Dongshaea marina: one gene and its partner. The protein of the gene in region 2 interacts with the protein of the main gene of each other region in a pairwise test. Links are inferred from orthologs where the notes say so. Each region holds a gene or a part of one and is shown on either strand. Other genes may lie near its edges.

Region 1 (3,060 bases), 1.1 Mb from region 2 along the record:
TTTTGATTAACATCACTTTATGCTGGCAAAACCCCATGAGCCTTTGCCAGCATAGAATCGCAGCATTTTCTCCTTCACTGGAGTCAATGCTGCGATTGAACTCAGACCGAAAGATGATCCGGATGGGAACAGCTCTAGCCAAGGGCTGGAGTTTCATCACCGACCCGGATCACCACCTTGCCAAAGTTCTTTCCTTCAAGCATCCCGATGAGGGATTGCGGGGCTTGCTCCAGGCCGTCAATCAACTGCTCCCGGTAGTGAATTTTTCCGGAGGCCAGCCACTGGCTCATATCCCTGGCAAACTCATCATAGCGATGGCCGTAATCATCAAAGATGATGAAACCCTTGACCGTCAGGCGCTTGGTGAGGATATGACGCATCAGCAGGGGAAGCTTATCCTCACCAACCGGCAGGCTGGTCGCATTGTATTGGGAGATTAAGCCACAGACAGGAATACGTGCCCCTGTATTGAGCAGGGGCAGGACGGCTTCAAAAACCTTACCCCCCACATTTTCAAAATAGACATCAATTCCCCGGGGACAGCTCTTTTCAAGCTGGGCCGAAAAGTCTTCATCCTTGTGGTTGATACAGGCATCCAGCCCAAGCTTCCGGACCGCGAACTGACACTTATCTTCACCGCCTGCGATTCCAACAACCCGGCACCCTTTGAGCTTGGCGATCTGGGCAACCGTAGCCCCGACCGGGCCCGTTGCCGCCGCAACTACCACAGTTTCTCCGGCTTTCGGCTGGCCTATATCCAGGAGACCCATATAGGCGGTGAATCCAGGCATACCCAGGATCCCAAGGGCATAGGATAGAGGGGCTGACTCGGGATCAAGCTTTATCAGTCCGCTGCCATCTGAAACACTATAGTCCTGCCAGCCACTGTAACTGAGCACCCAGTCCCCGGGCTGAAATCCATCATGATTGGATGCTACCACCTGGGTTACTGTGCCTCCGACCATCACCTCACCCAGCCCGACAGGTTCCGCATAGGACTTTACCGCGCTCATCCGTCCTCGCATGTAGGGGTCAAGGGAGAGATAGACGGTTCTTAGTAAGATCTCTCCGGCACCGATTGTCGGAAGCGGGCCATCCAGGAGCTTAAAGTTGTCCTGATGGGGGGCTCCCTCGGGACGGGAGGCCAGGGTGATCTGCCGGTTTACTGTAGTGCTCTGTAGCATGTCTTGTTCCTCTTGTATGTTCTTTGGCATAAAGAACAATTTATATTAGACCGGTCGTCTATTTTTGTTTGGTAAAAAAACCGCAACGGGTTGCGGCTCTTCTAAGTTGCAGATAACAACTGTTGAGTCATCTGCATTGCAAGATCTACATGGGTCGCATCACGGTGCAGTTTAGTGAGTAGGCTTGCTCCGAGCCACTGTTGATAGATGATGCAGGCTGTTTGCTGCGGCTCATCAGAGGTTATCGAGCCATCGGCTATTCCGGCTTCAAGGCAAACGGCAATTCGCTGGATGATCCTTGCCGTTCCATCTCGCAGGGCCAGGCGCATCGCTTCAGACAAGTCTGCCACTTCGGCACTGAGTTTGACCACCAGGCAGTCCTGGACACCCTCTGAGGATGAGTAGTTGTGCCGCCATCGCTCCAGGTAATTGATGAGGCGCGAGCGGGATGTGACTCCTGGCTCATCCAGTAGCAGAGCGAGCCTTTTCAGGTAGTGGCTGAAGTAGTGCTCCAGTACCGACTGGCCAAAATGCTCTTTTGACTTAAAGTAGTGATAAAAAGAGCCCTTGGGGACTCCCGCCTGTTGCAGGATATGACTCAGCCCAACCCCACTAAATCCCTTAGCGGCGAAAATAGCCTGGCCGGTATCAAGCAGGTGTTGCTGTGTGTCTTGGTATTTTGTCTTCATGGGGAGATAGTAATAACAATTAGACCGGTCGTCTAGTTTTTATTTGCGGAATCTTAGAGGCAGACTCATGTGGACTAGAAAACTACTCATGCCTGAGCTCAGTTTCAGCTGCTAGCTCTCCTACTCCTGACTCAAACAACTTCCCGGGAGTGTTGGAGTTCCTTACCTGATAAGCCTTAGCCCATAGGTCGGGCGATGTTTTAGGACTTTGCCAAATGAAGCCTGTACTATGGCCTGGTATAACACCATGGAGCAACTATGAATTTTTCCGTATGGGCAATGCCGGAGGCCAGCAGCCAACAAGCGTTGCAGACGATCGTTGATGAATTGGCTGTAGAGTACGGCTTTCCGGCTTTTGAGCCCCATATCACCCTGACTCTTGCCGAAACCAACCAAAGCCAGCAACAGCTCATCGATCGCTTCGAGCAGCTAGCTCAGCAATTTTCAGCGGTCGAAAGCCTGTGTCTCGGGGCAAGGGGAGAGGATTTCATCTTTAAATTTCTGTATCTGGATATGCAGAATAATCCGCAGCTGAACTTGCTACATCAGCAGCTATGTGAGTTGGCATCACCAACCGATGATTACCGATTTCGCCCCCATCTGAGCCTGGCTTACCATCCAGATCCCCGGACCCTCAGCCCGCAAACCCTGGCAGAGCTTGAGCGGCGTTTTCGGGGAGTCAGTTTGCGTTTTGATGAGTATCGACTCATTAGTGGTGCGTTGGCTCCCGAGCTTTCATCCATTCCAACCTGGAAAGCTTTGAGTAGAGTGAAAGTGTGACTGAGCGAGCCAAGTCGCCAGGATAAATTCAGGGCATTTATCTTCTGCTATCCAGTAAGAGACAAATAAGATCAGTTTGACCTGCGGTCAGCTATTTTGTGCCAGAGGCATGAGTGTCCGGCCGCGGACTTCGGGTTAGGGGGACTGCTCACCCAGTCCCCCTAACAACCCCCAGGGTGCCCCCCGATTCGCATAACTCCTCAGAATAACTGAGTTTTTGAGGGAACAGACAAACGGGACACATATCATCCATAATATGCTTTCCCAGCTCGGCATCCTGCCTCTCGTTTCGTCACTTCAGAAGTAACTTCGCCCCTATCCCGGTTGTCTTCTCACGAGGTCCTGTCGTTCGCCCTCAAAAATTTCAGCAATTTTTCGGTGCGAATCGAAGGGGGAGTATCAAACCC
Region 2 (3,322 bases):
GCTGGTATTCAAATGAAAACTAAGCCAAAAGACCTATTTTTAATTGACCTTGTTTTAAATAGCCAGAGCCCATCACCCTGAATTGATATAAATTGATCTACATCAAAATAGATTAGTAAGCAAACCGCGCTCTTAAGCAGGAGCTGATGGTCATAAATAACTTAAGATATTTTTATTGCGCAAAACAAATTGTTACTCCAAGCTGATGCCTAAAGCTTTACCCTTGTCCCCCCTTAAAGCAGCCGAGTAATCATGAATTCAGTGGTTATCATTTGTCTTGGGTTGGGCTGCTTCAGCTTAATCAAGGCTAAATAACTGTTCCAAATAGTAGATCACTTGAGGCAACTGTTGAATTGTGAATGAGCAGACCCTCTGCGTCAGGGGTGAAATGGTTTTAAGCCATTGAACGAGAGGTATGGATGCCGAACTGGGAAAGGCTATCAGGGATGATAGCCGATGTGGTGGAGCTTCCATGGATGGATTCATAGCGTGTCTGACAGCACACATCAACAGATGTAGCAATAATAGGATCAGCTATTTAGGTGTGGTCGACACCCAGGGCTCAAATACTCGCAGACTCTTCAGCCAAAAGTGCAAGTTCATGACAGGTTAGATCCCGGCTCTCACCGGGCTTCAGCTCAGGGTCAAGCTCTAATTGGCCAATGGCGGTTCGATGTAACTTGAGGACCGGGTTACGAAACCGGCCAAACATCCGTTTGATCTGATGGTACTTGCCTTCACAGAGGATCACCTCGGCGCAGTGATCAGAGAGGATCTCAAGCCTGGCTGGCAGGGTGGTGATCCCCTCATAGGGGAAGTAAAAACCCCTGGCAAAAGCATCGACATAATCCCGGGTCAATGGCTTACCCAGGGTGACCCGGTAACGCTTGGGAAGTTTGCTCTCGGGAGCAGTCAGCCGCCTGGACCACTGGCCATCATTGGTCAGCAGCATGAGACCCGAAGAGTTCAGATCCAAACGCCCGGCAAGGTGTAACTCGGCCCTGTCGGGCCGCGCCATGAGATCCAATACCGTTTGATGCTCAACATCCCGGGTTGCACTGACCACGCCCACCGGTTTATGCAGCATCACGTAGCTTGCTGAGCGTTCCTGTAACACCCTCTGATCCAGAGTAATATGGGAAAACTGATCCACTTGCAGGTCGACATCCGTCGCTCGCACACCATCCACCTGCACCCTCCCCTGAGCCAGCAGCAGGCGAATATCTTTGCGCTTGATTGCGCAGTGTGCGCTAATGAAGCGATCCAGGCGTGAACGTTTTGAATGCATAGCGAGGATAGATCTCAGTGTGAGTTGGTTTAGGCTCAGCCTGGCAGCGTGAGCCTCAGGGGGTACTTAAGCCACTAACGGCTCAACAGCGCCTTGGCACGGGCCAGATCTTCAGGGGTATCGATTCCCGCCGGGGGTGGCTCGACCACAACCTCAACCTGGATCGACTCACCGTGCCACAGCACTCTGAGCTGCTCCAAGGCTTCAATCTGCTCCAGAGGGCTCACCGGCCAGCTGACATAGCGGGCGATAAACCCTGCGCGATAGGCATACAGGCCGATATGCCGCAGACAGACATTGGCAAACTCGGGTGGAGTCTGGCCAAATTTTTCCCGATCCCAGGGGATGGTTGCCCGACTAAAATAAAGAGCTCGTTGATCGGCATCTGTGACCACCTTTACCGCATTAGGATTAAACAGCTCCTCGGCATCGTGAATAGGACAAGCCAGGGTCGCCATTGAACGATCGGGCCGGGTCTCTAAAGAGTCAGCGACCAACTTGATCAGCTCAGGGGGCAACAGGGGCTCATCTCCCTGCACGTTCACTATGATCTGCTCGTCGCTAAATTGATACTGCTCACAGACCTCGGCCAGGCGCTCGGTTCCGGACTTATGGGTGATAGCGGTCATACATGCCTCACCGCCAAATCCCTTTACCACCTTTTCGATTCGCTCATCATCGGTTGCGACAATGACACGCTCAGCACCAGAGCTTTTGGCACGCTCAACCACCCATTGGATCATCGGCTTACCATCAATATCCGCCAGGGGCTTTCCCGGGAGGCGGCTCGATGCGTATCGAGCCGGGATCACAACCACAAAACTCATGATGAGATCTCTTCCAGTGTCAGCTCCCGCGCCCGGCTCTCAAGAAGAACCGGGATATTATCTTCGATCGGATAAGCCAGGCGATCTCCTCGGCAGATCAACTCCTCTTTGGCCTTGTCATAGTGAAGCTTCCCCTTACATACCGGGCAAGCAATAATCTCAAACAGACGATGATCCAAAGCCATCGGTTTTCTCCTTGATTTTAGTAACGATCGCCTCGGTCAGAGGCTTATCAAAACGGGCACTCACCGGCAAATACCACCAGTTATCGCGGGCAAATCCGTGACACTTGACCGCATCTTTTTCGGTCATCAGCAATGGCAGCTCCCGGGACAGGCTCTCGAGCTCCTCGCTCTGGTAGGCATGGTGATCGGCAAACGCATACCGGCCGGAAAGTTCATAGCCAAGACCTTCCAGGCTCTCAAAAAAACGTTGGGGATTACCGATGGCCGCTACCGCATTCACCCGCTTATCCATGAGCTGAAGGCTTGGGTCTTTTAGGTTCTTAAGCGGATCGGCCATCAGCTCCATCTCATACTCACCCGGTTGCGCTGTGCCACCGTTGCAGATAATGAAATCTGCGCTGTTTAAACGCCAGACCCCCTCACGCAGCGGCCCCATCGGCAGCAGATGGCCGTTGCCGAAACGGCGTCCCCCATCGATGACAACCAGCTCTATATCCCGGTCCAGGGCGTAGTGCTGCAGACCATCGTCTGAGATGATCACATCCACCCCAAACTCTCGATAGAGCTGCCAAGCCGCCTCCGGGCGTTTGGGCGAAACCACCACCGGACACTGACAACGGCGACGGATCAATACAGGCTCGTCACCGGCAAGAGCCGTAGAGCAGGCATCATCAACCACCAGGGGTACTCGGCGGCCTTGCCGCCATAACCCCGGCTGATCACCCCGGGATTAAATCCCTGAGTTCTGAGGGTTTCAACCAGGTGGATCACCACAGGTGTTTTGCCGTTCCCTCCAACCGTGAGGTTTCCCACTACGATCAAAGGTACCGGCGGCTTATTAGCCCGGCGCAACCCACTGCGGTACAGCCATCGGCGTACACCACTGATGAGGGCAAAAAGCCCCGCCAGAGGGGCTAGCAGATAGAGCCAGCGCTTGTGCGCAAACCAGGCTGAGGTGATATCCATCAGGATTGCTGACCAAACTGCAGGGTTCGCAGCTGAGCATAGGCACCACTTTTCGC

Evidence for each region.
Region 1: the proteins of kdsB (region 2) and DB847_RS18350 interact in binary tests that used the Escherichia coli proteins (3 or more experiments, as listed by UniProt). The link is inferred for Dongshaea marina from one-to-one orthologs.

The regions. Positions count from the first base shown.
Region 1 is NZ_CP028897.1:3,928,079-3,931,138, reverse strand. The notes cover bases 80-2,816. They hold DB847_RS18350 (TetR/AcrR family transcriptional regulator), read right to left. Parts: upstream 1,874-2,816; coding sequence 1,286-1,873; downstream 80-1,285. Other genes in these bases: DB847_RS18345 (2'-5' RNA ligase family protein), read left to right, coding at 2,132-2,653; DB847_RS18355 (NADP-dependent oxidoreductase), read right to left, coding at 135-1,184. UniProt on the Escherichia coli protein: Involved in response to both electrophiles and reactive chlorine species (RCS). Represses the transcription of the nemRA-gloA operon by binding to the NemR box.
Region 2 is NZ_CP028897.1:2,851,921-2,855,242, forward strand. The notes cover bases 240-3,238. They hold kdsB (3-deoxy-manno-octulosonate cytidylyltransferase), read right to left. Parts: upstream 2,116-3,238; coding sequence 1,363-2,115; downstream 240-1,362. Other genes in these bases: DB847_RS13435 (pseudouridine synthase), read right to left, coding at 563-1,288; DB847_RS13445 (Trm112 family protein), read right to left, coding at 2,112-2,300. In the rest of the region: lipid A ABC transporter ATP-binding protein/permease MsbA, read right to left, coding at 3,266-3,322. UniProt on the Escherichia coli protein: Activates KDO (a required 8-carbon sugar) for incorporation into bacterial lipopolysaccharide in Gram-negative bacteria.